3 regions of the Desulfovibrio subterraneus genome follow, and region 2 is predicted to be linked to each of the others. Evidence: predicted binding sites of a transcription regulator. Region 2 holds the regulator's gene; each other region holds the start of a gene.

Region 1 (10,261 bases), on a different contig from region 2:
ACCGCTGTGGCGCGGCTGCGTGACCAGCGCATCCATCTCACCGCGGATGCGGGCAAGCGCCACGGCCAGGTCGGGATAGCGGCCGCCCGAAAGCGTATCGAGGCTGGAAACCATGCGCGTGGCATGGAATAGCAGACGGGAAGTCTGAGTGGATATGAAGGGACGGCCAAATACGGTCTCGCCGTCCAGCATCTCCTGCAGCCCGCTGATAATGCCGAGCAGCTCGGAGTTGGATTCCAGAAGGTCGCGAAAAGCGTTGTAGCGTCTGCCGAACAGGTCCGCAGCCTGTTCGTTTGTCGCTCCTGCAGGGGTTCCCCTGCCGAACAGCCGTGACAACATGGACGAAAGACTGCGCATGATACCTTCCTTGCGTTACCGCGACGGGGGCCTCTTGAGGCGATACACGGTTCCCGGGCCGCTGCCCACACGTTCAACTACCTGCCGCCTGACCATATCCTGCAGATCATACAATGCTGTGCGCGGAGCAATGTCACCCTCCACGGCCTCTTCATACTCCCGTCGTGTGATCGTTCCCTTGCGGGCAAGAATGCGCCATGCAAGCTGCTGCCGCGGGTTCAGCCCCTCTGGTTCGCGAAGAACTTCGGGTGCGGGTTCGCGTGCTGCGCTGCTCTCCGCATAGGAAGGCCGGTGTGATTGCCTGTCGGTCTCCGCAGAGGCTGCACCGGACAGGGCTTCGGAAGCAACGCCGGAGGAAGACGCGTTGGCTGACGAGTTGGCAGACGCGGAAGAAGACGGGGAGGAAGTCATCCATGATGCTTCATGTCCTCCACCTTCGTTTGCGCGGTCAGCATCCGGCGTAGTCCAGTTTTCCTCCCGCCCGTCAAGGAGCAGGCAATCCGCCTGAATAACGTCATGATTGGTCATGACTGCTGCGCGGATAATGGCATTTTTCAGTTCGCGGATATTGCCCGGCCACCGGTAGGCCATGAGCTTTTCCACGGCCCCGCGGCTGAGCGCCAGCGATTCCCTGCCCGCCTGTTTTCCTGCTTCGCACAGATAGTACGCGGCAATGGGCAGGATATTTTCCGGATGATTGCGCAACGGGGGCGTGGCAATGGTGATGACATTGAGCCGGAAGTAAAGGTCTTCACGAAACCGCCCGTCTGCAAACAGGGCACGCAGATCAACGTTTGTCGCGGCAATGACGCGCACATTGACCGGCACCTCCCTGTCGCTGCCAAGCGGCTTGATAACCCGCATGGCCAGCGCACGCAGCAGGGACTGCTGTACCTTGGGCGACGCAAGCTGGATTTCATCGAGGAAAAGAGTACCGCCATCCGCTTCACGGAACGCACCGGGACGGTCGTTTCTTGCCTCGGTGAACGCACCTTTCACATGCCCGAAAAGGGTATCTATGAGCAGATTTTCATCAAGCTCGCCGCAATTGATTGAGATGAAAGGATATTCAGCGCGGACGCTGTTGCAATGTATTGCCTCTGCGGTCAGCTGCTTGCCGGTGCCGGTCTCGCCCACGATAAGCACATCCACGTCCACCTGAGCGGCTTTAAGGATATTGCGGCGCAAAGCATCGAGCGTTGCACCGCCGCCTATGATCTGCGGCACCCGTTCTGCAAGCTCGGAGGGCCGGATGAAAAAGGTTTCCAGCGGCACGGCTTCCTTCATGCCCACCGCGCGGATGGCGTTATCTTTGCACTGTATCTCGTCCAGTTGCGCCCGCATGCGCTTCAGCATGGAATTGATGGCCTTCTCCAGCATGCGGGCTTCATACCCCTGTGCGGCCACGTTAATGGGGCCAAGATCGCCCGTATCGTGCATGGCCTCTGCCGCGCGGGTGATCCCCCGCAGTGAGCGGGTAAGCATGCCGGAAACGAAATAGATAAGCAGCGTTGCCAGCACACAGGCTGCAATCACCACAATGAACATGATGTCGATATGCTTGTAGCCGGCCGCAACAGTCAGGCGGCTCACATCATAGTAGGCTATTCCACCCCATATATAGGGAGCAGCATCCGGTGCCGGACGGAAGGAAACCGGCGCATAGGCAGTGGCAATCTCCTTCATGGTTTCGGTCAGATATGGCGGGCGCAGGTCTTCAAGCACGCCCTGCCGCCCCTGCCGTACTTCGCCGAGCATGTGCCAGAAGCGGTCGTCCGCCTCGGGGCGGAAGGCGCAATCCAGTTCGGGCAGGCCAAGCGTGCCAACCTTGGAAGACCTGGCAAGGTAGGTAGAAAGGGGAACATCGGGAGTATCGACAGATTCCGACTGGAACAAAATCCACCCGGACATGTTGAAAAGATAGCTGTAGCGGACTTCCTGCGTGCGGACAAAGGCCCTGATGGGCGACTTTTCAGAACCGTAAAGCGAAAGGACATTGCGGAGGATACGGGCATCCAGCACAACAAAATAGACAAGGCGCTCGCCCGCAACATCGCTCACCGCAGCCAGCATGACGGCCGGAATCTCAAGCCTGCCTGTCATATCCGGGCTTTCCGGATCGGTGAACCGCATGGTCATCACCTCGGAGAGCCAGACATGCCCATCCGGCAGGTGCCGCACGCGCTGGAGGATGGAGTGGGGCGAAGGCTTCATATCCTCCGCTTCGGCCTCCGGAATATCGACAAAGCCCCCCTTGGCGGTGGACATCATCAGCGTGCAGCCGCCATCCTTTCTGACCATGCCTGCGGCAAGGTACCTGCCGCCGCCAGCCTCTGCTTTGCGCGATAAATAATCGCGCATCCCATCTCGCGCAAGACCCTGCTGAGCAACAATACTCACATCTTTGCGACTTTCTTCAAGCACATTGCGCAAGGCTTCAGCTGTTGCCAGGTTGTGCACCATTGCGTTTCTGCGCAATGCGATGGTCACATAATCGTAGGTCACGAGATAGGAGACGATTCCGGTCACAGCCAGAACAAGGGCGATGAGCGGCACCAGAATCACCAGAAGACGGGTGCGCAGAGACGCCTGCCTGAAACCGGCCAGAAACGGCACACTCAGTGAATGGGAATTTCTTCTGCTCACTATGCTCATGAACTTCTCCCGCAAAACCAACGCATTTTCCGCGCACACCCGCGCATATCCGCGCAACGCCATTTTTCCAAAATCAGTCTGTGACCTTTTTCACAAAAAAATATTCACACATTTCAGCCAGCTTCGTCAACCACTTCGCGCAATGGCCCACCTCTTGCTCTAAACACTTGCAATTGCGCGGCAACCAAGTCCGCTCCGGTGGGGGAGCCGCAGACTGAAACAGCTGAAATTTTCAATGCAACGGAAAACTGGAGGAGTTCTTATGAGACGGAACATGAAGCGGATTATGGCTCTTGCCGTATCCATGGTAGCGGCACTTCCCGCTCTGGCACATGCAGCTGCCGGCAAAGCAGCGGATCTCGTGGTGGTGGCAGACACCCGGGTTATCGATTCCGGCATTCTCCGCTATTTTGCGGACCTGTATAATACGAACCCGACCATGAATGCCACGTGGGCAGTAATACTCACCGCCGTATACGGCTGCTTCCTCGGCGTGCTCATGGACTTCCTGCTCAGCCGCACCGGCCTTGACCTCACATCCCGCAAGATTGTGGAACATTAACCACCGCGAGTAGAAGGAAAATACCATGGAAATGTTCGCAGCAGACTGGTTGTATATGTACATGCCCATCGCGGGCGTGAAAGTACTGTGGCCTGCGCTGGTTCTCATCGGCTTCTCGGTGGGCGTTATCGGCGGCTTCTTCGGCATGGGTGGTGCATGGATGGTTACCCCCGGCCTCAACATCATCGGCTTCCCCATGGCATTCGCCATCGGTACGGACATTGCCCACATCGCCGGCAAGTCCATGATCTCCACCATCCGCCACTCCAAGTTCGGTAACGTGGACTACAAACTAGGCATGGTAATGCTGGTAGGTACCATGGTCGGTATCGAAATAGGCGCCCAGCTCGTCATGTGGCTGGAGCGTATCGGCCTCGTCGGTTCGGTTGTCCGCTGGGTATACGTTGTCTTCCTCGCGCTCATCAGCTGGATGGTCTTCTATGACTACGCAAAGGCTGTGAAGAAGAGCAAGATGGGCGACGTGACCGACCGCGGCGCAGAAGGTATTACCTGGTACAAGACCCTGCACCGCATCAATATTCCCCCGATGGTTCACTTCAAGGCTTCCGGCTTCACCTGTTCCGCATGGCTGCCCATTCTCGTGAGCCTTGCCACCGGTATTCTGGCCGGCTTCCTCGGCATCGGCGGCGGCCTGCTCCGCATGCCCGCCCTCGTATACCTGATCGGCTGCCCCACCCATATCGCAGTTGGCACCGACCTCTTTGAAGTTATGATCTCCGGTCTGTACGGCGCCTTTACCTTCGCGCTCAAGGGCCGCATTGAACTGGTCGCAGTATTCGTAATGCTCACCGGCGCAGCCATCGGCGCGCAGATCGGCACCGTGGCGACCAAGTACTCCAAGGGTTACGGCATCCGCGTGGCATTCGGCATCGCAGTGCTGTGCTGCATGATCTCCATCATCCTCAAGCAGTTCAAGTACGACATGCCTTCCGCCATTCTGATTCTCGGCACCATCTCCCTGATATGTCTCTACATCATCAAGGTTATGTTCACCGGAGCCGCAGCTGAACTGCGCGCCAAGAAGAACCGCGAAAACAAGGCCCATGCGGCCTAGGGGAACAGATATGAAAACCGCACGCCTGTTACTTGCCATGCTCACAGTTCTCAGCATCTTCGCCATCCATTCCGTCACCTACGCTGCGGAAGTGAGCCAGGGCATCTGCAAAAGCTTCAACCAGCAGGAAAAGCAGCTGGTGATTGAAGAATATGACACGCACTTCACTGAAGGCCAGAAGTACGGTGGCGCAACCGGCATCATCAACATCTACGACGTATCCAAGGCCAAGGTGGGCATGCACCCCGAGCCCGGCGACATCGTCCGCATCGCCTACAAGGTCGAAGGTGACAAGCGCAGCGCCATCAAGGTCATGAATGTTTCCAAGCAAGACCTGATGAAAAAGTAGTCTGCATACCACCCCCCGGAAGGTGCCGGGATGTCCCTACCATCCCGGCACCTCACAAGGAGAAATCTTATGAGCCTGAACACGAAGCAACGCGTTACCCTTATCACCATGGACATTCTGCTGCTGGCTGAGCTTGCCTTCTGCATCTACTACAGCCACGGCGACCCGGAAACCATGCCCTACACCTTTCTCAAGCTCTACGTTCCCGTGATGCTTGCCACCTTCTTCACCTGCCGCCATCTCATCCGCAGATTCGGCAAGGGTCAGGAAAGCACCTTCGATCCCATGGAAGAACACGGACTGACCAAGGAACTGGGGGCTTAGCCATGGTATATATGCTCATCATGCTGGCCGTATTCATCGGCCTGACCGCAGGCGCTGCCATTCACCGGCAGATCAGGCGCTAACCCGCCCAAAGAAGCCCAAACAACAAAGGAACATCCCATGGACAGATCTCTCCGCCTTGCAGCCATACTCACTTTCTCCCTGCTGGCTTTCTCTCTTCTTGATTCGTGCACCGCCATCGGTGACAGAGGGAAGGTGGTACGGGGATTGCGCGGAGCCCCCATACTCGTCAGCGGAGATCTGGATTCCTCGGGACCCGAACTTGAACGCCTTGCCGGCATGCAGAACGACCCAAAGGCACTTGCCGAGAACATTCTCTATGAAACCGACAATGTTTCCGGCTCACTGGTGATTCAGGAACTTTCCGGCCGCATGTGGCGGGGTACGTATCAGGTAACGGACGACACCCGCGCCGGAACCTACCACATTACCGTTCACCAAAAGGGAGTTGCTGTCGGCGAAGGAACTTCACGCGTCGCCATACGGATCTTTGAAAACGAAACCGACATGCGTGCGGACATGGAGACCTTCTCCGAACGGTTGTTCGGCTTCAAACCATGGATCATCACCCTGATGGTCTTCCCCTGCTGCCTGCTGCTTCTCTACTACTCGTACAAGGCCTCCATCCTTCAGGAAGAGGCTTTGCAGGCCAAAGGCATGAGCACCATCTTCAAAATGGCGCGGGAAGGAAAGGGATGGGAGATTGCCTTTAATCTGGGCAAGCGGCACGGGGTGCACCAAGGCTCGCTGCTCTCGCTGCTCGACCCTAGCGGCAACTACATGGGCACGATAGAAGCCCGCGACGTATATGACACAAGCACCATGGCATCCGTGGGACCGGACGTGCGGATCAAGGCATCTTACCTTGTCAGCATCAATATTCCCGGAAGCGGACGCCCCCAAAGCGACGGTACGAATTAGACAAATTTCCTCATACGCGTTGGCCTGAAAGCCATAACCACCTCACGGCCGGAGGCTTCAGCAACCTCCGGCCTTGAACCGGGACTGCCGGAGACACCCATGCAAAGCATCCGCATGCGCTTCACACGTACTGAACTGGCCGGGGCTATTGGCGATCTTGGAACACTGCTGCCCCTTTCGGTCGGCATGATCGCTGTAAACGGGTTGGACGCCATGGGGCTCTTTGTAGGCGTCGGACTCTTCTATCTGATCGCAGGTCACTACTACGGCACGCCCATTGCCGTTCAGCCCATGAAGACCATCGGTGCGTATGCCGTGGCCACAGGTGCCACGGCTACTGTCGTTCATGCGGCCGGCATCTGGATGGCCATACTGCTTCTGCTCATCGCATGGTTTGACGGGGCAAAGCGACTGCAACGCATTGTCCCCAAGGAAGTTATCCGCGGAGTGCAGGTTTCCACCGGCCTGCTGCTGGCCTTGCAGGGAGTGCGATTCATTGCCGGGATATCGCCCCTGCAGGCCAAGCTTTCCGAGCCATGGCTCGGCATGGGTTCCCTTGCAGGCATCCCCTGGAGTTTGGTGCTCGGCGTAATCAGCCTCTTCCTTCTGCTGGGGCTTATTGACAGCAAGCGATTCCCCGGCGCGCTGGTGACCATTGTCTGCGGCATCATCTTCGGCCTGATTTTCGGCGAGCACTCCATCTCTTTCAGCCCCAGCCTGCCCGCCCTGCTGCCCCACGGCCTGCCGGGGCTCTCCGACTTCATCATCGCCCTGCCTGCCATGGTGCTGCCACAGCTGCCCATGACGATTGGCAATGCCGTATTCGCCAACGCCGACCTTGCGAACAAGTACTATCCGGAAGGTGCTGCCCGCAACACCCCGCGCGCGCTGTGCACCAGCATGGGCTTGGCCTGTCTGGGCGGCGCGCTGCTCGGTGGCATGCCCATGTGCCACGGTGCGGGGGGTCTGGCTGCGCACTACCGGTTCGGTGCGCGAACCGGCGCAAGCAACCTCATGATCGGAGGCATATTCCTGATGCTGCCCCTGCTTGCCGGACAGGGCATGTTTGACGTGGTGCGCATCATCCCCGTTGCCGTTCTCGGCACCATGCTGCTCTTTGCAGGCATTGAACTGTGCCTTGCCATGCGCGACATGGAAACCCGCGGCCACCTGTTCACCATATTCCTCATGGTTGCCTGCACCCTCACCTTCAACCTTACGGTGGCGTTTCTGTGCGGCATACTGGTGGCATGGCTCATGGAACGAGGGGTAATTTCGGTATAGCCCCGTCGCACGGCAGATAAGGAGATGGACGACAAGGAGATGGACGACATGCCCAGAACTGTTTCTATGTCAGGAATAATCACCACGCTCAAAGCGGCTTCGCGGATGTATGCACAGCGCGAGCGTGAGCTGGCTTCTTCCATACTAAAAACGCCAAGAGCACGGGCTGCGCTCTTTCTTCTGCTGCTGCCGGTTATCGGGCTTTCCGTTGCCGAGGCCGGTTTTGAGGGACCGGAAACGCTGGGAGGAACGCTTTCTTACAGCCCCATGTACTTTACGCCGGGCATATTCTGCCTCGCCATAGTCATAGGGCTCTGCTCCGGCCTGATCACCGGCTGCATCGGGGCGGGGGGTGGGTTCATCATCACGCCTGCACTCATGAGTATTGGCGTGAAGGGCATAATCGCCGTGGGCACCGACCTGTTCCACATCTTCGCCAAGGCCATCATGGGCACCATAGTGCACAGAAAGCTCGGTAACGTGAATGTGCGGCTGGCCCTTGCCATGCTGGCGGGGTCCATTGCGGGTGTTTCCGCAGGGGGCAGCATAAACAGAGCGCTCTACAGTGCCGACCCGGCCCTGAGCGATCTGTTCATCAACATCATGTATGTTCTGCTGCTCGGTTTTCTCGGCAGCTATGCCCTGTTTGATTTCATACGCCTGCGCATGACGGCCGGAACGGGCGCACAGACCAATGAACCCAGCCTGCCGATGAGCCTGCAGGCCATCAACCTGCCCCCCATGGTTGCCTTTGACGAAGACCTCTTCGACGGCGGCAAGCGCATTTCGGCATGGTTTGTCGCCTGCTGCGGGGCCATTGTGGGCTTCATCGCCACCCTGCTCGGCGTTGCGGGCGGGTTTCTCACCTTTCCGCTCTACGTGTACGTTCTGGGTGTTTCCAGCCTCACCACGGTGGGCACTGACATCCTGCAGATCATCTTCACGGCGGGGTATGCTTCCATAACGCAGTACGCTGCCTATGGATTCGTCTTCTACACGCTGGCCGTGGGTATGCTCATAGGCTCCCTGCTCGGCATCCAGCTCGGCGCCATGACTACCCGCGTGGTGAAAGGCACCTACATAAGAGGCTTTTACGCCATAGCCATTCTGGCCGGTTTTCTGAACCGCCTGTTTGATCTGCCACTGAAAATGCAGGCCATGGACATGCTCACACTCTCCGACATGACAGCCACAATGCTGGCCCGCGCCGGAAACTATGCCTTTTACGGTGCCATCAGCATATTCTGCATATGGGTACTCTCAACCCTTATCGGTCGTGTTCATATGCTGCGGGAAGTGTAACAGAGTAAGGGCAAAATGGCCTTTTATGCTGGGGTTATTTCACCTAAGTTCTTAAAAAAATAGTCCTTACTCTTTGGCCCGCAATTCATAAACAAATCGACAAAACAAAGCCACGGGAGAAATTCACCGTAGATTTGGGGATACTCATATGGCTCAAAATCATGATAACACAGCTCTATACCCTCATCATCCCAATTTCTCTTCGTGATATAATTACGACCAAGAGAACCAGAAATGTACTTATCTGCACCAAGATTTTTACATAAATTGATCAACAAAGCCTCACCAGAACCATCCACATTCAGTTCAGATGAAAATACAAATTCGCATGAAATATCTAAAGTACGACAAGCAAAGTCGATCAAATGCATATTCAAATCAACAAGCTTATACCAATCCTGAGAAAAACATTCTTCCAAATATGGCATACAGTAAGTGTAAAAAGGCGCCTTAGAGTAATTCTGGCGCAACGTCTTGAGTATTTTCGATCTCCAGTTGTGCTTATTCTCAATCTCTGTATCAAAAATTCGCATTCCGTGACCAGAGTTTTTAACTGGAACGGTAACCCACTGCGCACCCAAAGGGGTTTTTATTTTATTACGATTCTCCCAATCGCTTGGCGAGTATTGAACCGTATCAAGAAATACAAAACAATCACAGATCTCCATACGTTGAAAATAATTCAAAGCAGGAAGAAACCTTGGCTGACTAATAACAATAGATTTACTCACAATATTTTCCTAATATATTTATGGAAATAAGATTTTACTTATACATATAAACAGTAAAATCGTTAATCTTATAATCATGCCTTATCACTGTGCGCACAGATATACTTTGACAAACATTCAAAACAACTTCAGGAGAAAAATAATACTCTCCTGGTTCTTTTTCTGAAGCGTGCGAACTCAGCATATTGAAAACAAGAACTTTACGGGCACACAAAAACAAAGAAGATATCATTTTTCTTGCAAAAGCAATATTATCCTCCAAAACAATATGGAAAATTCCAGACGCAACTACAGCATCAAATGCCCCCTCTGGAAGCGTGTCAACCAACACATCTCGACACTCAAAACGAGCATGCGGAAACCGCTTCTGCGCCAACGAAACCATCCCGGGGGTGAGATCAACTCCCAAATAATCAACAGCGGGATTCCGCGATAAAATATAAGGATAAAAGTCCCCTCTACCACAGCCAACATCCAACACGGAACCAACTCCACCTAAACCAGCTTCATATATGACATCAAACCGAAGCCTCTGGCTCGACTCGCTACCCCAATCCACCACCTCGACTGACTCGCCGTGCCTATCTATCAGCTTTGAAAAATAATCCACGACCTTATCAGCATACTTCATAAAAAATCCCTTCTCTTAAAAACAAACCACAAGAACCTAAACACAACCA
Region 2 (10,261 bases):
GGCATGATTGCGGTAGGTATTTGATCTTGTGATCTTGACGCTAAACAGGATAGTAATTTCAGCATGTACGCACAGTTAGCTAAGCCATTGTACGATTCGTTCGTTTCCGGCCCCTTTGTGTTCGCAGGCCCCTGCGCACTTGAAAGCTTCGAACTGGCTCTGGAAACCGCCCATGCGGTGAAGGAAGCTGCTTCAGCCTGCGGCCTGACCGCCGTTTTCAAAAGCTCTTATGACAAGGCGAACAGAACCTCCCTGAGCAGTTTCAGAGGGCCCGGCATTTCCAAGGGGCTTGAGTGGCTCGCCCGTATCAAGGAAGAAACAGGTCTGCCGGTCGTAACCGACATACATGAACCGGAACAGGCGGCTCCTGTTGCTGAAGTGGCTGATATTCTGCAGATTCCCGCCTTTCTCTGCCGTCAGACAAGCCTGCTTCTTGCAGCAGCGCAGACCGGCCGCATAATCAACGTAAAGAAAGGGCAGTTCGTGGCCCCATGGGACATGAAGCCCGCACTGGACAAGCTTTTCTCCACGGGCAACCGTTGTATCCTGCTGACAGAACGGGGAGCCTCGTTCGGGTATAATAATCTTGTTGTCGATTTCCGCTCCCTCCCCATCATGCAGTCGTTCGGTGTCCCCGTTGTTTTTGACGCCACCCATTCGGTTCAGCTGCCGGGCGGGCAGGGCGGTTGCTCGGGCGGAGACAGGCAGTACGTTCCCAAGCTGGCCCGCGCTGCCGTTGCCGCAGGGGTAAATGGTGTATTCCTCGAATGCCACCCCGATCCGGACAAGGCTCTTTGCGACGGCCCCAACAGCTGGCCGCTGGAAAAGCTTGCTCCGCTACTCAAAGACCTCTCCACCATATGGAACATAGATTATGCATGCTGAGCAGGTAGCCAAAGATATCAAGGTGATCGTGCTGGATTGCGACGGCGTGCTCACTGACGGCGGCCTGTACTACGATTCCGAGGGCAACGTCTCCAAAAGGTTCAATGTGCAGGATGGCCTTGGCATCAAGGTTGTGCAGAAGGCGGGCATTCCCGTGGCCGTCATTACCGGTCTGGATTCCGAGGCCGTGAAGTCCCGCATTGCCTCTCTGGGTATTGATGATTATTTTGCAGGCTTCCTCGACAAGATGGAGTGCCTTGAGATTATCCGGTCCAAATACGGCGTATCCTTTGAGCACATGGCCTACGTCGGCGACGACTGGGTAGACCTTGGCCCCATGCGTGCCGTAGGGTTGCCCGTGGCCGTGGCCAATGCGCAGCCGGAAACCAAGGATATCGCTCTACTCGTGACGCAGGCGCGTGGCGGGGAAGGGGCGGTGCGCGAGGTTATCCGTTTTATTCTCAAGGCGCAGGGCAAGCTTGAACAGGCCATGAGCCGCTGGAACGTATAGAATGCGCAAGCGCTATTTTTTGATAGGTGCGGTACTTATCGGCGTTGCCGGGGCGGTTGTCATAAATTTTGCGACCGACAAGGCGGTGAACGAAATCCGTCAGGTTGTGCAAAAGGAACAGCACGGCCCGGAAAACGTGGTGGACCTGACGCTGAAAGGCATAGAGCTTCAGCAGGGTGAGCACGGCGAAGAGCTGTGGCGCCTCAAAGCCAAGGGAGCATGGTACGATCAGAAGGAAGGCGTGGTCCAGGTTTCCGACCCCGTGATTACCTATATTCTGAAGCCGGACAAACAGGAACTGGTGGTGCGTTCCGCACGCGGAGTGGTCAATCAGCAGGCCAGAGTTGCCCGGTTGTGGGAAAATGTTGAAATTGAACGCGATGGCGGCTACATACGTACCAACCTGATTATCTACAACGGCACCAGTCACACTCTTAACATGCCCGGAGTTGCCCATTTTGACGGTCCGGATCTGTTTGGCAACGCAACCAACGTGACCTGGTATCTTAACGAAAACCTCGTTCGGGCGGAAAAGGACGTTTCAGTCGAAATGCTGGTCCGTCAACGCCTGGATGATTTAGCGGAAGGAGAAATCAAGGATGCTTCGCATTAGCCGCTGGCTTATGGCCTTTTGCCTCGTAATGCTTTTCGCCGGAGTGGTGCATACCGCGCAGGAAGGCGAAATGGTTCCCATCAAGGTTACCTCCGACAAGCTATCTTATGATGCAACAGGGCAGAAAGTTACTTTTGAGGGGAATGTGCATGTGACACACCCCGATGCCCAGCTCTGGTCCAAGAAAATTGTCATTCTGCTTACGGCAGACGACGCCAAGGCAAAAACAAAGAGTGAAGATGATTCCGCCATGGACCCCGGCCAGATCGACAAGATCATCGCCGAGGGCGATGTGCGCGTGAAAATGACCGACGGCAAGACCGGCAACTGCCAGAAAGCCACATATAATCTTGGCACCGGCATTCTGGTCATGGAAGGTTCTCCGGTTCTCACGGACGGCCCCAACAGCATTCAGGGTGATATCATCAATTTCTACGTGAAGGAAAACAAGAGCGAAGTGATCGGCTCTTCCGCTCTTCCCGTAGAGGCTCTTTTCTCCGCTCCCAAGCGCACCAAGAAGTAGGCAGCATGTCGTTTCTTGAAGCAGAGACACTGCATAAGGTGTATGGAAAACGAGAGGTAGTGCGCGGCATTTCCCTGAGTATGAAGCAGGGGGAAGTGGTGGGACTTCTCGGGCCCAACGGTGCCGGCAAGACCACAACCTTCTACATGCTGATCGGCATGGTGAAGCCCACAAGCGGCATCGTGAAGTATGACGGCAGCGAGATCACCGACTGGCCGCTCCACGAGCGCGCCCGCGTGGGATTGAGCTACCTTCCCCAGGAAAGCTCGGTGTTCCGCAAGCTGACCGTGCGCCAGAATCTCGAACTCATTCTTGAGCACACGGACATGTCCAAGGCTCAGCAGAACAAGCGTGCCGACACCTTGCTCGAAGAATTTCGCATCACGCATATTGCCGATTCCATGGCCATGCACCTTTCCGGTGGTGAACGCCGCCGTCTCGAAATTGCCCGCGCCCTCATCCGCAAGCCCCGCTTTATCCTGCTTGATGAGCCCTTTGCCGGCATCGATCCGCTGGCAGTGGATGATATTCAGGCCATTATCCGCGGCCTGAGCGACAGGGGTATCGGCGTACTCATTTCTGACCACAACGTCAGGGAAACACTCAATATCTGCGACAGGGCGTACCTTGTCTTCGAAGGGCAGATCATCCTCAACGGAACACCGGCTCAGATTGTTAACGATCCCAAAGCGCGACGCGTCTATCTGGGAGAAGGTTTCTCTTTGTAAGGTTGATGCTTTTCTCTGGCAACTCTCTAAAAAATATCGAGAAGAGATTCTTCTATGCCGCAAAAGCCCGATTTTCGGGCTTTTCTTTGTTGCATGGTTCTTGCTTGTATGGCAAAAAGGACTCGTATATAGAAATTTTGGAATGCTTCTTGATAGGGGTGGCTTTTCATAACGCAAACCGATCTTACCTGCCGCAGGTTCCTGCGCGGGGTAACTTCTCCGGATAGCATCACGTATGGCACTTGAACTCCGTCAGCAACTAAAGCTCTCTCAGCAATTGGTCATGACTCCCCAATTGCAGCAGGCAATCAAACTGCTGCAATTGTCCCGTCTTGAACTCATGGAGACTGTTCAGCAGGAACTGCTCGAGAATCCGTTTCTTGAAGAATCCCCTGAATCGCTGGTTCCGGCAGATGCTACGGAAAAGGCTGAACTTCGATCCGAGGCTCAGGAAGGATATGACAAGGAACTGGCCTCCAATGCCGACTGGGAAGACTATCTCGGCGATTTTTCAAGCACCACCAAACAAGTTGCCTCCCGCGAAACCGAAATCCCTGAAGAAGGTTCTTCCTTCGAAGCCCGCTTATCTTCACGCCCTTCACTTGACGGCCACCTCTTCTGGCAATTGACCCTTTCCCGGGTGACCGAACGCCAGCAGGGCATCGGCGAAATCATTATCGGCAACATAGGTTCCAACGGTTATCTGCATGCTTCAGTGCAGGAAATGGCTGAAATGGCCGGTGCCGAGGTGGAAGAGGTGGAAGAGATGCTGCACAGGGTTCAGCGTTTCGACCCTGTCGGTGTGGCCGCCCGTTCTCCTCAGGAATGTCTGCTCGTTCAGATAGAGGTGCTTGGCTACGATCGTGACCCCGTGCTTGTCGAATTGGTACGTGATCATCTGGAAGATCTGGAGAAACGCCGCTATAAGCCCCTGTGCCGCAAGTTCCGGATCAATATGGATGACCTCAGGGAATATCTTGAGCTTATCCAGACGCTGGACCCCATGCCGGGTGCCAGTTTCGGCACCAGTGAACCGCATTATGTGGCTCCGGACGTGTTCGTGCACAAGTATGACGGCGAATTTGTCATCATTTTAAACGACGACGGGTTGCCCAGTCTTCAGCTGAGTGATATTATTGATACCCTTCCTCAGGTTTCCGGACCTGACAAGGACTACTTCCAGGAGAAAATGCGTTCTGCGTCCTGGCTCATAAAGAGCCTGCATCAGAGGCAGCGCACACTCTACAAGGTTATGGAGAGTATCGTAAAATATCAGCGCGGATTTTTTGAAGAGGGTGTCACGGCTTTAAAGCCTCTGATTCTCAAGGACATTGCAGACGATATCGGTATGCACGAGTCCACGGTGAGCCGAATTACCACCAGCAAGTACGTGGCAACCCCTCATGGTATTTTTGAACTCAAGTTCTTCTTTAACAGTGCCATCGGCATGGATGATGGCAGTTCTGTGGGCTCGGAGAGCGTCAAAGCGCTCATCAAGCAGCTGATCAGCGAGGAAAATTCCAAGCGTCCCCTGAGTGATGAGCGAATCGGTGAAATTCTCAAAGAAAAATTACAATTGAATATTGCCCGCAGAACCGTTGCGAAGTATCGTACAGCTATGGACATCCCCTCATCGTCCAAGCGGAAGTCCGCTTTTTAACGGAGGGGGGCTTCCTGCAACGCCATGGGCGGTCAGGATGCAAACCACAGACGCCAGAGGCATGACTGCACATGCAGTCTCCTGAACACTCCAAGGAGGCATATATGAACATCGCATTCACATTCAAGAACTTCGAGCCTTCCGACCATCTCAAGAAGTATGCCCGCCGTCGTTTTGAAAAGCTTGGCAAGTTCCTGACTGCACACGGCAAGTCCGAAATGCAGGTTGGAATGAGCGTGGATAACTACCGTCACAAGATTGATGTGACGCTGGTTGCGGACGGTCTGAATCTGTCTGCCAATGAAAAGTCCGAGGACATGTACGCCACTGTTGACCTTGTGTTCGACAAGCTTGCTTCGCAGGTGAAGAAGCATTCCGAAAAGAACAAGGACCATCGCAGAGGTGCGGAACTGGCTCTGCGCGAAGACGTGTTCAGCTATGCGGACACTGCTGCCGGCCGCGAGCGCACCATCGTCGGGACCGACCACTTCACGCCCAAGCCGATGGGAATTGACGAGGCTGCACTGCAGCTTGACTCGCTTAATTTCGAGTTCCTTGTGTTTCTGAACGCGGAAACCGAGCGCGTCAATGTCATCTACCGCCGCGAAAACGGAGACTTCGGTCTCATCGATCCTACCATCTAGGACGCTGAAAAATGAAACTGGGTGATTACCTGGATAAAGAAATGATTCTGCCCGAGCTTACCGCCAGCACCAAGGAAGAGGTGCTGGCGGAGCTCGTTGAGCGTGTTGTTGAGGTTTATCCTTCTCTGGATAGGGAACGAGTTCTGTCTGTTTTGAAAGAACGTGAAAGCCTCGGCACCACGGGCATCGGAGACGGAATTGCCATTCCTCATGGCAAGCTGGACTCTCTCGACCGCATTATCCTTGTTGCGGGCCGCAGCATAAAGGGCGTAGACTTCGAGGCTCTGGACTTCAAGCTCTGTAACATCTTTTTTCTGGTCCTTGCTCCCGAACAGGTTGCAGGTGTACATCTGCGCATTCTGGCGCAGATATCCCGTCTGTTAAAGGACAAGGAATTCAGAAGCGCCATCCTTACCGCTTCCGGTACCGAAGAACTCTGGCAGTTGCTTGGCAACGCCTGATAGAGCCTGTCAAACATGGACTCTCCTGTAGCTCCCTCATTTCCCATTCTTGTGGTCACCGGTTTATCCGGCGGTGGCAAGAGTACCGTGCTCAGAGTGTTCGAGGATCTTCGATATTACACCATCGACGGTCTTCCCGTTACGCTTGCGCTGCAGATGGTTTCCATTCTTGATGAGCGGAGCCTCGCCAAGTATCGCGGGCTGGTGCTCGGCATGGACCTGCGTCACATTGAGTTCGACAGTGGTTTTGATGCCATTCTGCAGGCCATGCGCGAAAAGGGGCTTGCCCCGGCGATCATTTTCATGGAAGCGCGGCCCGATGTCATCGTGCGGCGCTACAAGGAAACCCGCCGCCCCCATCCGCTCGAAAGCGGAGGCCTTGGGCTTGAACAGGCTATGGAGACGGAGCGCAGGTTGTTGGAGCCTGTGCGTGCAATGGCAGACCTTGTCATAGACACGTCCGACTATTCCATTCATGACATCCGGCGCATCATCCAGCAGAAATGGACCATTCTGGAAGGCAACAGGCGCAGCATGCGCGTGCATCTGCTGACCTTCGGCTTCAAGTACGGCACACCTGCCGAAGCGGACATGGTGTTTGACCTGCGCTTTCTTCCCAACCCGTATCACGAGCCTGAACTGCGCCCGCTGTCGGGTAAGGACCCGGCCATTTCGCAGTACGTGCTCGGGGCAGGCGTCGGGAAAGAGTATCTGGAAAGGCTGACCGAATTTCTGCACTTCACACTCACCCAGATGGAGGGTGAAGGGCGTTATCGCGCCACGGTCGCCATAGGATGCACGGGCGGCAGGCACAGATCGGTCGCCGCAGCCGAGGCGCTATTTGAGGCTTTGAAAAACTTTGATTTTGCTGTATCTATTGAACACCGGCATATGGAGCTGGTTTAGCTTCAAAAGATTGCACTCTTCGCAGATTTATATTTCCGCCGGTGGAGAATAGTACCCTAATGACTGAACCCATTACAGACGTTGCTCCTGTTGGCGTGGTGATAGTAACCCACGCCGATTACGGTTCCGCCTTGCTGCGTGCAGCGGAAGTCATACTTGGTTCGCAGGACGACTGCGGCACTGTCAGCGTGGACGGGACTTCAGAAGTTGCCGAAACGGTTGCCAGACTCAAAGAAACGGTCGCCCGTGTGGATAAGGGCAGGGGAGTTCTCATTCTCACCGACATGTTCGGCGGAACGCCGACCAACCTGAGCCTTTCCCTTCTCAGTGCCGGAAACGTAGAAGTGGTCACGGGCGTGAATCTGCCCATGCTGCTCAAGGTTTTCGGTTGTCGAAAAATGGATCTGCACACTCTTGCGGACGAAGCCAAAGCCTCGGGCGACAAAGGTATTGTCGTTGCGGGCGCGGTTCTTCGCCGGAAAGTCAAAAACGGGTAACTCGGCATGCAGTGGGTTCGCATAGACAACAGGCTCATACACGGGCAAGTCATCGAAACCTGGTTGCCCTACACCCGCGCAAAACGCCTGCTCGTCGTCAACGACGAAATGGCAGCGGACGATCTGCAGCAGCAGATTGCTTCTCTGGCCGTACCGGGGCGTATTCATGCTGATTTCATTCATGTGAATGCTCTGGCAGAGTATGCACGCAAGCATGCAGGCGACATGCAGGATACTCTTGTTCTGGTTGCCAACTGCAGTGATGCGCGCCGTATTCTGGATAACGGCTTTTCCTTTACCGTGCTGAACATCGGAAACCTGCACTATTCCCCGGGAAAGAAGCAGCTGTGTGCGCATGTTGCCGTTACCGAAGAAGATGAGGTGTGTCTTCGTTATTTCAGCAAACGCAGCGTTGAACTTGATTTCCGCTGTGTCCCCAATGATCCGGTCCAGATAAAGGGGTGGTAGGATGGATAATCTGTTCAATACCGTAATCTGGATGGCTCCTCTCGCTTTTTTTTTGCCTTCTCTTCAGTACTGCGCTTTGCGCTGAATCTGGGCTTTTTTGAGCGTCCTCTTGCAGCTGGCTTCATCTGGGGCATAGTCACAGGAGAGTGGACGCTGGCCATTCACGTGTCCATATTCTTTGAGCTTATCTGGCTCGATCTCTTTCCTGCCGGTACCTACATCCCTCCCAATGCCGTGGCCCCCATGCTGCTGACACTCGGTGTTTCCAGCTATTTCAACATTCAGGATGCAACCATGCTGGCCTTACCCATTCTGGTCAGCATGCCCGCTGCGCTGTTAGCTTCCCGTATTGAGTACTGGCAGCGCAAGTTGCAGAATGCCGGGTATAACCGCATTATCCATTGGGGCAGAAAGGATGCTGAAGACAGCGTGCCGGGCAGGGTGCTCATGCAGTCTCTGGCACAGAGCTTTATCATGCATATTCTTTTCTTCTGCGTTTGCCAGCTTGTGCTTATTCTCACGATCAGGGGATTGTCGTGGTATCTTGGCCACCTGCCGGCCATTAGCGGATTAGGGTGGATGCATTTGTGGTTCGCGGCCGGTATCGGCGGCGTTATGTCCCTTCGTGTGCGACGTTCCTATGTGGTTTTTCTGCTGTGTCTCGTCTGCGTCGTGCTCATCGGGAGCGCCTGATCGTCTGTTTTTTCAAAAAAAATCATGCCGACCCTCTAGACCCACTTGGCAGGCTTTCAGCTTTGTGCTATTTGGCACAAACTATTTTCGGAAGAAGGCGAGCCAATCGCATAGTCAAACCCAATTTGGAGGAGTTTTACCATGGCAATTCTCGTGATGGGTCATATGAACCCCGATACCGACTCTATCATTTCCGCCATTGCCGTTGCCGACCTGCTCAGCAAGCGCGGCATGGAAGCAAAGGCTGTTGCACAGGGCGAAGTGACCCCCGAGTCCGCTTTTGTTCTTGGCAAGTTCGGCCTGACCGCTCCTGAAGTTGTTACTTCTGTTGCCGGCCAGAAGCTGTGGCTCGTTGACACCACCGACGGTGCTCAGCTGCCCGCAGACATCAAGGAAGCTGAAGTTGTGGGCGTTACCGACCACCACAAGCTGGGCGACGTAACCACCTCCAACCCCCTCGAAATGTGGGTATGGCCCGTAGGCTGCTGCGGCACCGTTATCAAGGCCATGTACGACTTCTACGGTATCGAAGTGCCCAAGGGCATCGCAGGCGGCCTGCTCTGTGCCATCCTGTCCGACACCGTTATGTTCAAGTCCGTTACCACCACCCCCGCTGACAAGAAGGCTGTTGCCGAACTGGCAGCCATCGCCGGTGTAGCCGACACCACCACCGTGGGCATGGACATGTTCAAGGTGAAGTCCGCTGTTGACGGCGCTTCCATGGAATCCCTCGTATTCCGTGACTACAAGGACTTCGACATGAACGGCAACAAGGTCGGTATCGGCCAGCTCGAAGTGATCGATCTGTCCATGCTGGACGCCGTTAAGGAAGGCCTGTTTGCAGAAATCCAGAAGGTGAAGGCCGGTGGCCGTCACTCCGTATTCCTGCTCCTGACCGACATCATGAAGGAAGGTTCCGAAATGCTGATCGTTTCCGACGATCCTTCCGTTGTGAAGAAGGCTTTCGGCGTTGAAGTTGCCGGCAAGAGCGTATGGCTCGACGGCGTCATGAGCCGCAAGAAGCAGGTTGTTCCTAACTTCGAAAAGGCTTTCAAGGGCTAATCAAACAGCCTCTTGCATGAAATGCCAAGGCCCGGTGCAATGCACCGGGCCTTTTTTAATTCCATTTGAAGAAATGCCAGTTACGCCTGATGTCCGGCAAGGGCTGCGCAGCGCATTTCCCTGAGCCGGATGCCGGATTCCGGCCCTCTGTTTCGCAATTCGTCCGGCAGAACCACACGCAGAATGGTATCGCGGTCTTCGCGCATTCTTTCAAGCAGATCAATGCCGCTGTCTGCGAGGACGAGTCGGCAGAAGGGTTCCAGCAGGCTGTGCTTGTTGATCTCCATGAGCAGATCAACGCGTGTGCCTGCACGCAGGGAAAGATAGGTGCCGCCCTTCATGTGCTGCCGTGCGGCAACCATACCTGCACGCATGAGCCGGTTAGAGAGCTTGAGTCGCATCCCGAGCACCCGGGCCAGTTCTTCACCCCGGTGTTCATGCTTGTAATGATGCGGCAAAACGTCTTCGGGGGTCAGAGTCTTGCCAAGGTCGTGACACAGCGCCATATATACGGCAGTAGGGTCCCCTGCACATTTGTCCATAACTTGTGCAGTGTGTTCAAGAACACTTTCCCGATGATAGGGCAGGGGGCCGGCAGGAATATTGTCTG
Region 3 (10,261 bases), on a different contig from region 2:
CCTGGCACGTGCACCTGCCGCTTGATCTTGATTGGAACGATGCCCGCGGCACAGCGGCGGCCTGCCTTGCCCTGATGGAAAAAATCGCCTATCTGGGCGTACGGCGGGCAGTGTTGCACCCGCCCCAGCCGGGCATGACTTTTTCCGGCACGGCAAAAGAGGCCATGCAGGCGCTGGAAATCTTTGCCGCCAACTGGCAACATGCCGGTTTTTCAACACGTGACTGCATGCTCGAAAACGTGCTTGGTGCAGACCTGACCGATATCTGGCCCCTTGTGTGCGATGCCGGATACAGTGTTTGTCTGGACACGGGGCATATGCTGTCCTACCGTCAATATAGACTCTTAGAACTGTGCGACCTGGAAGGGCGGGTTCGCATGGTGCATCTCAATGCTCCGGGGCCGGGAGGCAGGCATCTGCCGCTGACGGCACTTACGCCCGGCCAGCAGTCGGATGTGGCGCGAATGCTGCAAGTCGCCGACAGGGATGCCGTATTCATGATGGAAATTTTTGACTGGAACGGCATAGCGGAATCATTGCCTCTGCTGGATGCCATGCTCGGCAGTGCAAAGGAGGCAGTATGATCCGTCTGATTCTCGGGGGAGACAAATCAGGCAAGTCCGCATACGGCCTGCAGGTGTTTGAAGAGGGCGCAGGCCCCCGTCTGCTGCTGGCTACAGGGCAGGCACAGGACTTTGCCTTTCGCCGACAGATTCTTGACCATCGCACCGCCCGCAAGCCGGAGATTCAGGTGCGTGAGACAGGCGCAGACATGGTACCTGCACTGCAGGAGGCCGCGTCGCGCTACAGATCCATTCTTGTGGACAGTCTCGATTTCTGGCTCTTTGCCTGCGGCTCTGACAGGGCGGCAGCGAAAGGGCATGCAGGCCATGTGCAATCGTTGCTGGCCTGCCTGAAACTTATGCCGCTTGAAACGGATGTGACATTCGTTTCGTGCGAAGCCGGATTGGGGGCAATTCCGGCCAGTGCCGAAGTTCGACGCTTTGTGCGGGAACTGGGAGCGCTCAATCAGGCGGTGGCCGCTGCGAGCGATGAGGTATGCCTCATGGTCGCAGGGTTGCCGTTGTATCTGAAGAGGTCTTGACGCATGTCCTATTTCAGAAAGCTGGAACCGGGTCTTTCCCACATGATGGAGTTGTTCTCGCGAGATGAACGCTGGCTTATTGTGGTGAATGCCGACCCCGATGCCATGGCCTCTGCCATGGCACTCAAGCGCATCATGATACACCGTGTGGCAGATGTGGGCATAGCGCGTGTGAACGAGGTGACAAGGCCGGACAATCTGGCCATGATCCGGTATCTGCGTATTCCCATGATGAAGCTCACCCCCACGGTGATCGCGCAGTATGACCGCTTTGCGCTGGTCGATTCCCAGCCGCATCATCATCCCCTGTTCAAGGAACTGCATTTTTCCCTTGTTTTTGACCATCACCCGCTGTCGGAAGAAAACCCTGTGGTTGTGGATTACAAGGACATCAAGACGGAATACGGCGCAAACTCCACACTCATGACGGAGTATCTCTACAATCTGGGCATTCGTCCCGGTAACAGACTCGCCACGGCGCTGGTGTACGGCATCAAAACCGATACGGGCAGCTTTGAGCGCGAGTTCTGTGATGTGGATGTGCGGGCCTTCCGGTATCTTTCCAAGTGGTCGAGCCAGATCCTGCTGTCGCGTATTTCCCGCAGTGAATTCCGGCTGGGATGGCTGGATTATTTCTCCCGTGCTGTTTCCAGCATGCACAAGATCAAGTCCGGTTTCCTGACCTATGTGGGCGAGGTGCCCAATGCCGACGCGCTGGTGGTGATCGCGGACTTCTTCATGCGTGTGCATGAAATACGCTGGGTTGCCGTGGCGGGTGTGAGCGAGGACAAGCTGGTCGTCATTTTCCGGGGTGATGGTGTGACCCGCGACCTTGGCCGTTTTGCCAACATGCAGTTCGGCGACATAGGGTCTGCGGGCGGTCACAAGGCCATGGCGCGGGCAGAGATTCCCATTGAAAAGCTGGCGGGCAAGGATCTTGAAATGTATGTGTTCAAGCGACTTGTCTCACCGCGCAAGAGGCCCAAGGTTGTGGTGCCGGAGGACGAAGTCCAGAAATCTAAGGACGAGGCCCAGAAGGCCAAGGACGAAGTCCAGAAATCCAAGGATGAGGCCCAGAAGGCTAAGGACGAGGCCCAGAAGGTCAAGGACGAGGCCCAGAAGGTCAAGGACGAAGCCCAGAAGGTCAAGGACGAAGTCCAGAAATCCAAGGACGAAGTCCAGAAGGCTAAGGACGAGGCCCAGAAATCCAAGGACGCCGTGAAGGATGCTCCAGCCAAGCCCGCCGAGGCAAAGCAGCCTGAAGCGGAAAAGGCCCGCGCACCAGAACCGGTTCAGGAATCGGCCAAGGATTCGGCATCGAAGCAGGCAGCAAAGCCGGCACCTGAGTCAAAGCCGGATTCTAAATAGGATCAGACCGGCTCACCAGCCACTCCCTGTTTGAAGAAAGCATAAAAAAACCCGCCACAGACCGTTGGCGGGTTTTTCTTTTGGGCCGTCGTACCGGTGTATGTGTCAGTGGAGCCGGTACGACGGTGGAACCATTCGCGGAGGTATGCGAATCCGGAACAGTGGTGGCGGGGCGGAAAGCCATCCCCTGCGGCAAGGCTGCCTTGCACAGCAAGAGCGGCTGCGGGGAGTGCAGGCGTCGCGTCGGGGCCTCAACGATACTACCTGTTTGAGAGGATCGCAGATCCTGTCACCGGTCCGATAAGGAGCCGCCCGCGTATCCGTATGCCGTAACGCTCTCCGCCCCGCCTTGGGAAAGCCGGTCCCAGTATCGACCTTCCCAAGAGAGTTGGTTCAGAAAATTCCTCGCGCTCGGAGCGCTTCTTGTGTCCGGGAACACTCTCGTGTCCCTGACTTTCCCGCCCACCCGCTGCTATGTCCCGCAGGCGCAGATGGACTGCTCATGCAGCGGGGCCATGTTGCCCCGTTCCATCACATCAAGGCACAACACGTGGGGCTTGCCTTCAGCGCATGTGCAGCGGGTGGCCAGCGTTATGCAACGGTTGCCTGATGCCAGCGAAATGTAGGGAGCCGTCACGCATTCCTCCAGCCCCGCCTGAATGGGAATGAAGTATTCCTTGAGTGAATGGTCCGTTCCCTTGCGCGCAGGCTGATAGATGAACCGCTTGTTGGCGCTTATGTTCAGCGGGTTGCACAGCGTGTCCGAGACCTGAATGCCGGTTTCGTCGAGCACATACAGACATTCGAGCGAGGGAAACAGCAGCAGCTGGTCCACAAGCGCCTTGGTGAAATCGGCAGCCTTGACCGTGCCGAGCGTTTCACGAACGTGGCGTATCAGAGCCCGGTGGCTGGCCTGCTGTTCCTTGTGCCGTTCGTAGCGGTTCAGGGAATAGCTTCTGTAGGCGGCTGCGACCGTGCGCATCTGCGGCGCAACATCCGGCGTTTTGGACGTAGGGCAGGGGCGGGCAAACAGATAGCCCTGCAACACGTCTGCCCCGGCGCCCATCAGGTATACGGCTTCTTCTTCTTTTTCCACGCCTTCGGCCACGGTCATGGCCCCTATGCGGCGGGCAAGGGAGGTGAGCGAGTTCACCACTTCCTGCTTGTAGAATTCCGTATGAATGTTGCTGATGAGAAAACGGTCTATCTTGATGACCTCCGGCTTGATGGAGGCAATGCGTTCAAGGTTCGAGTGTCCTGCGCCCACGTCGTCCAGCGCGATGAGAAAGCCGAGGGCGCGGTGGCGGTTGATGAAGCGCATCAGGGCTGCCGTATCCTGCACGTGCGACTCGATGATTTCTATGACCACGTTGGCCGGATTTATGCCGTGCGAACGGGCCAGCATTTCAATGTGGCCGGAGCCGACCACGCTTTCGGTCAGCAGCGATGCGTCCACATTGACGAACAGCAATTGCTCTTTGTGCTGTTTGTGCAGCGGAGCAAACCGGGTAAAGGCCATTTCCCTGCATGCCCTGTCCAGCTGCAGGCTTAAACCGCTCAGCTCTGCCAGTGTGAACAGCGTGTCAGGCGGAATGAGCAGTTCGCCGTTGCCCACCGTGCCTCTGCTCAGGGCCTCGTATCCTATGACGACTCCCTGCCTCACGGAGACCAGAGGCTGAAAATGCGTCATGATCTGGCGGTTGAAGATGAGAGTTTCAATATTGAGTGTGTAGCTCATGGGGAGATCCGGAACGTTGTGCGGCGTACAACGTGGAACAGGTGGACTCGTAACCGGGCCGCGTGACGATTACAGCGAGTGGTCCGGTTTTGTTTTCAAGGGGCCGGACCGGCCCAATGGGTGGCGGTGAGGGCCGGTCCGGCATCGGTATGGAGCGCGCTTTCTCCCGCGGGTGCAGGGAGATTGCTCCGGGGGTGGGTGGGACCCCCGGGAGCGAGCTGTCTATTTTACCTCTCCGGTACGAACCCGGATGGTCTTTGCAATGTCCTGTACGAAGATGACACCGTCGCCTTCCTTGCCGGTGCGGGCACCGGACTGGATGGCTTCAAGGGCGCCTTCCAGCTTGTCTTCGGTAATGGCCAGCTCAATACGCACTTTCTTGAGCAGGTTCACTTCCATGACAACGCCGCGGTAGGTTTCCGTATATCCCTTCTGCTGGCCGCTTCCGAGGATGTTGGTTACGGAGAGGGCGTAAATACCCTTGGCGTACAGAGCCTGCTTTACCGGGGTAAGCATTTCGGGTCTGATGTATGCGATGATGAGTTTCATTGTATTATTCCTCCCTGCCTATTCCACGGTGAAGATCTGGAAGCCGTTGTATGCTTCGGAACCATGTTCGCAGATGTCCAGACCCTTGAGTTCTTCTTCACGGCTTACACGCAGACCCATGACGGCCTTGATGCTTGCGAAGACGATGTAACCCATGCCGAATGCCCAGGCGAAGGTAGCTGCCACGCCGATGATCTGGGTCATGGTCTGACCGAAACCGCCGCCGTAGAACAGACCGGTGATGGTGCCGTACTTGGGGTGGGCGAGCAGGCCGGTCATGATGGTACCGAATGCGCCACATACACCGTGCACGGAAACTGCGCCGACCGGATCGTCGATCTTGAGCACGCGGTCGATGAATTCAACCGAGAGCACTACCAGAATACCTGCCAGAAGGCCGATGACAACTGCGCCGGTGGGGGCCACTTCGTAGCAGCCTGCGGTGATGCCCACGAGACCTGCCAGTGCGCCGTTAAGGGTCATGGAAGTATCAGGCTTGCCGTAGCGGAACCAGGCGGTCATCATGGCACCCAGGGTACCTGCGCAACCGGCAAGGCTGGTGTTTACTGCAATGTAACCGATGGTGCCGTCAGCCACGGTGGTGGAACCGGGGTTGAACCCGAACCAGCCGAACCAGAGGATGAACACGCCAAGCGCTGCCAGCGGAATGTTGTGACCGGGAATGGCCTTGGGGGTACCGTCTGCGGCGTACTTGCCGGTACGGGGTCCGACGATCATGGCACCTGCAAGGGCAACCCAGCCGCCCACGGAGTGAACCACGGTGGAGCCTGCAAAGTCTGCAAAGCCCATGTCCCCCAGCCAGCCGCTGTTACCGGTGAGTCCGCCCCATGCCCAGTGGCCGGAAACGGGGTAGATGATGGCCGTAACAAGTATGCTGGCCACAATGTAGGCCGGGAACTTGGTACGTTCCGCAATGCCGCCGGATACGATGGTGGCCGCAGTGGCCGCAAACACGGACTGGAAGAACCAGAAGGTCAGGTCCCACTGTCCTGCGGCGTCCACACCGCTGCCGGAGCCCATGGCAAAGTTGCTCATGCCGATGAAGCCGCCGATGTCGGTACCGAACATCAGGCCGTAGCCGAGAAAGAAGAAGATGATGGAGCCCGCCGCGAAGTCCAGAACGTTCTTCATCAGAATGTTGCTCGCGTTCTTTGCGCGGGTGAAGCCGCACTCCACCAGGGCAAACCCTGCCTGCATGAACATGACCAGAATGGCTGCAAGAAGCGTCCACATGATGTTCGCATTGTCCTGCGTCAGCATGGCGGGGGCGTCTTCTGCCATGGCCGTGGTGCTGAGGAGCAGAGTGAGTGCTGCAGTTCCCCCCAGAGCGGGGAGCAGCTTCCGCAACTGTGAAATTCTCTTCGAATGCATGGAATCCTCCTTATCGTGGGTAAACACCCTGTTCCCGTATCGTTTGCAGCAGATAAAGCATCTTGCGTGCCATTTTGATTAATAGGCTGAATTTGTTGAATAAGAGTGAAAAACGGGATTTTCAGGGTGTCTGCAAAAACACTTAATTTGACAATTCTGTATAAATATAACATGGGTGTTTTAACATAATTGTGAATCTACGAAAAAATGGAAAGAACGGGAAATCGCAAAAATGTTCTTTTCGGTGTTGACAGTGGTGGTGCTCTCACCTATGTTGCGCGAAACTGATCCACTACCGGATCGAAAAGGACTGTTTCCAGACATGACCAATTTCACCAACAGCTTTACCTTCTGCTTTAATACCGAGTTCTACTTTTGGTATTACTTTAGCTATGGAAAAGCCCGTGGTGAGCTTGATCGTGCCTAACCGACTGAAGAAACAGGACTAGGGAAAGGGTACAAGACAAGGGCCGCGGGCGAAAGCCGGCGGCCCTTTTTTGTTTGCCGTCGCTTCGCCGCAAGGGCCAAACATCATCAGGAGGCGCATATGTTGCTTGGAAAAAGCGTTCGTCTGGAGCGCATCTTCAACCGCAATACTGGCAGAACCATCATTGTACCCATGGATCACGGCGTTACCGTTGGCCCCATCTACGGCCTCGTTGACCTGCCCGGAACCGTGAACAAGGTGGCAGAAGGCGGCGCAAACGCCGTTCTCATGCACAAGGGACTTCCCCGCTGTACCCATCGCGGATACGGCAAGGACGTGGGACTCATCGTGCATCTTTCCGCCAGCACATCCATTGCCACGCTGCCCAACGCCAAGTCGCTGGTCGGCACCGTGGAAGACGCTCTGCGCCTTGGCGCGGATGCGGTATCTGTTCACGTGAACCTTGGCGACGAGACCGAACGCTATATGCTGGAGGATCTGGGCAAGATTACCTCCCGCGCGGTGGAGTGGGGCATGCCGGTTCTGGCCATGATGTATGCCCGCGGTCCGAAAGTGAAAAATGAATTTGATCCCGAGATTGTAGGCCACTGCGCACGCGTGGGCATGGAGCTTGGCGCGGATGTGGTTAAGGTTAATTATACCGGCGATATGGACTCTTTTGCCGGCGTGTGCGAAGCTTGCTGCGTGCCGGTTGTTATCGCAGGTGGCCCGAAGATGGATTCGGATCGCGCACTGCTTGAAATGGTGCACGATTCCGTCAAGGCCGGAGGCGCAGGGCTCTCCATGGGACGCAACGTGTTCCAGCATGCCCGCCCCGACCTGCTTGTGGCCGCCCTGCATGGTGTGGTGCAAAGCGACTGGACCGTAGATCAGGCCATGGACGTGCTGAACGGCAAATAGCCGCCAGCGTGAAACCGTATATTACGAGGGATTTCAGATGCATATTGGCAAAAAGATCAGAATGGAGCGTATCTTCAACCGTCTTACCAGCCGCACCATCATCGTGCCCCTGGACCATGGCGTGACTGTCGGCCCCATCGAAGGACTGGTGGACATGCGCGAGACCGTGAACAGCATTGCCGAGGGCGGTGTTGACGCGGTGCTCATGCACAAGGGCCTTGTACGCTGCGGACACCGCGAAGGCGGCAAGGACGTTGGTCTTATCGTGCACCTTTCCAGTTCCACCTCCATGTCTCCCACCCCCAATGCAAAGACCCTAACCGCCTCGGTAGAAGACGCCATAAAGCACGGTGCGGACGGTGTTTCCGTGCATGTGAACCTTGGTGATGAAACCGAACGCGAAATGCTGGCCGACCTTGGCCGCGTGGCTGCGCAGGCTTCCGACTGGGGTATCCCGCTGCTGGCAATGATGTACGCCCGCGGCCCCAAGATTCAGAACCAGTTCGACCCCGAAGTGGTTGCCCACTGCGCCCGCGTGGCCGTGGAGCTGGGGGCCGACATCGTCAAGGTGCCCTACACCGGCGATATGGATACCTTCTCCCGCGTGGTCGATTCCACCTGCGTTCCCGTGGTTATCGCGGGTGGCCCCAAGATGGATTCCACCCGCGAGTTCATTCAGATGGTGCACGATTCCGTGCGTGCCGGCGGTTCCGGCCTTTCCGTAGGTCGCAATATTTTCCAGCACAAGCGTACTCCGCAACTGGTCAAGGCGCTTCGCGGCGTTGTCCACGAAGATTGGGATGTTGAACAAGCCATTGCAATAGTCGGCGAAGATTAGACCTCCGGAGAATGGGCTTTTTGCCCTCTGCCAACGCGTTTTCACCGGGCATGAGGCACTTCTTGTGCGCAGAGCAGCGGTCGGCACCTTTGGCAGAGAGCAAAAATCCAAATTATCCGGAGAGTTGTCTAGTTTTTACAAAATTGGAAAAATCATGAAAAAGGTATTGTTCAAGAGCGTCCCGTTCAACAAAGAGCACATTACGCTTGCTCTGGAGTCCGGCGTGGATGCCATCATCGTCGCAGCCGGCGACGTGAAGAAAGTGGAAAGCCTTGCCCGTTGCACTGTGATTGCCGAAGAGGCCATGCCCGTTATCGTCTTTGATTCCAAAAAGGACGAGGAAGAGGCAACGGCCCGCCTTGCCAAGGGTGAGAATGTGGCCATTGCACGCGGCTGGGAGATCATTCCCATTGAAAACCTGCTGGCCCAGTCCGACAATGTGACCGTGGAAGTGGCCACGCTGGCGGAAGCAAAACTGGCGGCGGGCATTCTTGAACGTGGAGTCAACGCCGTGGTGGTGCTCCCCGAAGGCGTGGAGGAGCTGAAGCAGATCGTGGCCGAACTCAAATTGTCGCAGGGCACGCTTGATCTGGTGTCCGCCACCGTCACCAGCGTGCAGAATGTGGGCCTGGGGCACCGTGTGTGCGTGGACACCATGTCCGTGCTGAAGACAGGGCAGGGCATGCTGGTGGGTAATTCCAGCGCCTTCACCTTTCTCGTCAATGCGGAAACCGAGCGCAACGAATACGTGGCCGCGCGTCCCTTCCGCATCAACGCCGGAGCCGTGCACGCCTATGCGGTCATGCCCGGCGACCGCACCACCTATCTTGAAGAACTCGCCTCCGGCGACGAAGTGCTCATCGTGAACCACGACGGCTCCACCTCGCTGGCGACCATCGGACGCTGCAAGACTGAGGTCCGGCCCATGCTGCTCATCAAGGCAAAGGTCGGCGGCGTGGAAGGCGCGGTATTCTTGCAGAATGCGGAAACCATCCGCGTGGTGCGCAAGGACGGTTCTCCGGTCAGCGTGGTTGTTCTGAAGGAAGGCGACGAGATTCTGGTGCGAACTGACGCGGCAGGCCGCCATTTCGGCATGCGTATTCAGGAAGAGATCAAGGAAGGCTAGCCATGCCCGGTTCCAAATCCGACAAGACTGAAGATAACCCGCGCATGCTGGAAGTGCGCAGCGAGATTGACGACACGGACCAGCAGATACTCAAACTGCTGAACCACCGCGCCTCGCTGAGTCTTGAAGTGGGGCAGCTCAAGCGCGGAACGCAGGATGTGATCTTCAAACCCTTCCGCGAAAAGGAAGTGCTTGAGAACCTGCGGCGCGGTAATGCCGGTCCCATTCCCCACGAGCATCTCAGTTCCATCTACCGTGAAATATTCTCCTCTTCCCGCGCTCTGCAGCGCCCGCAACGGGTGGCCTACCTCGGGCCGGAAGGAACCTTCTCCTACTTTGCCGGAGTGGAATATCTCGGCAAATCCGTCGAATACCTGCCCCAGAAGAACCTGCACGAGGTGTTTCGCGCCGTGCATTCCCGCGAGTGCGAGTTGGGTGTCATTCCGCTCGAAAATTCGCTGGAAGGCACCGTGGGGCAGAGTCTCGACCTGTTTCTCGATTTTGAGCTGCACATTCAGGCAGAACTCTATTGCCGCATAAGCCACAGCCTGCTCACGCGGGAACGGTCGCTTGCGGCGATAACCACCGTGTATTCGCATCCCCAGCCTCTGGGGCAGTGCGGCAGCTGGCTGCGGGCGAACCTGCCCAATGCGCAGATAGTGCCGACTGAAAGCACGGCGGCCGCAGCACGGCGGGTGCGTGATGAAAAGGGCGCGGCTGCCATAGGCCACGGCAAACTGGCAGATCTGCTTGATCTGAACATACTGGCCCGCGGCATTGAGAACATGCCCGACAAC

The links. Region 2 encodes sigma-54, which starts transcription at its own class of promoters, with help from an activator protein. Its sites were predicted from a motif close to CTGGCACGGNNNNTGCTT; they were not measured.
Region 1: HUV30_RS17520 (DVU0150 family protein) is a predicted target of sigma-54. The motif match lies at 3,155-3,172, and genes of this name have one in related genera.
Region 3: HUV30_RS03185 (ammonium transporter) is a predicted target of sigma-54. The motif match lies at 6,208-6,225, and genes of this name have one in related genera.

Annotation. Positions count from the first base shown of each region.
Region 1 is NZ_BLVO01000016.1:732,182-742,442, reverse strand. Features, by position in the region: gene HUV30_RS17530 (PEP/pyruvate-binding domain-containing protein) at 1-357, opposite strand, end outside; gene HUV30_RS17525 (sigma 54-interacting transcriptional regulator) at 373-3,012, opposite strand; gene HUV30_RS17520 (DVU0150 family protein) at 3,287-3,574, shown strand; gene HUV30_RS17515 (sulfite exporter TauE/SafE family protein) at 3,600-4,649, shown strand; gene HUV30_RS17510 (hypothetical protein) at 4,660-4,998, shown strand; gene HUV30_RS17505 (hypothetical protein) at 5,068-5,322, shown strand; gene HUV30_RS17500 (hypothetical protein) at 5,443-6,264, shown strand; gene HUV30_RS17495 (putative sulfate/molybdate transporter) at 6,364-7,548, shown strand; gene HUV30_RS17490 (sulfite exporter TauE/SafE family protein) at 7,597-8,850, shown strand; gene HUV30_RS17485 (WbqC family protein) at 8,874-9,581, opposite strand; gene HUV30_RS17480 (class I SAM-dependent methyltransferase) at 9,616-10,212, opposite strand.
Region 2 is NZ_BLVO01000013.1:926,550-936,810, forward strand. Features, by position in the region: gene kdsA (3-deoxy-8-phosphooctulonate synthase) at 64-885, shown strand; gene HUV30_RS10990 (KdsC family phosphatase) at 875-1,396, shown strand; gene lptC (LPS export ABC transporter periplasmic protein LptC) at 1,398-2,009, shown strand; gene HUV30_RS11000 (LptA/OstA family protein) at 1,996-2,532, shown strand; gene lptB (LPS export ABC transporter ATP-binding protein) at 2,538-3,260, shown strand; gene rpoN (RNA polymerase factor sigma-54) at 3,496-4,920, shown strand; gene hpf (ribosome hibernation-promoting factor, HPF/YfiA family) at 5,025-5,564, shown strand; gene HUV30_RS11020 (PTS sugar transporter subunit IIA) at 5,576-6,025, shown strand; gene rapZ (RNase adapter RapZ) at 6,041-6,931, shown strand; gene HUV30_RS11030 (PTS sugar transporter subunit IIA) at 6,991-7,428, shown strand; gene HUV30_RS11035 (PTS sugar transporter subunit IIB) at 7,435-7,896, shown strand; gene HUV30_RS11040 (PTS sugar transporter subunit IIC) at 7,924-8,589, shown strand; gene HUV30_RS11045 (manganese-dependent inorganic pyrophosphatase) at 8,731-9,651, shown strand; gene HUV30_RS11050 (tRNA nucleotidyltransferase/poly(A) polymerase-related protein) at 9,732-10,261, opposite strand, start outside.
Region 3 is NZ_BLVO01000005.1:43,185-53,445, forward strand. Features, by position in the region: gene cbiR (cobamide remodeling phosphodiesterase CbiR) at 1-584, shown strand, start outside; gene HUV30_RS03165 (bifunctional adenosylcobinamide kinase/adenosylcobinamide-phosphate guanylyltransferase) at 581-1,105, shown strand; gene HUV30_RS03170 (DHH family phosphoesterase) at 1,109-2,473, shown strand; gene HUV30_RS03175 (EAL domain-containing protein) at 2,946-4,211, opposite strand; gene HUV30_RS03180 (P-II family nitrogen regulator) at 4,434-4,760, opposite strand; gene HUV30_RS03185 (ammonium transporter) at 4,779-6,152, opposite strand; gene HUV30_RS03190 (2-amino-3,7-dideoxy-D-threo-hept-6-ulosonate synthase) at 6,700-7,500, shown strand; gene HUV30_RS03195 (2-amino-3,7-dideoxy-D-threo-hept-6-ulosonate synthase) at 7,538-8,338, shown strand; gene HUV30_RS03200 (3-dehydroquinate synthase II family protein) at 8,493-9,464, shown strand; gene pheA (prephenate dehydratase) at 9,467-10,261, shown strand, end outside.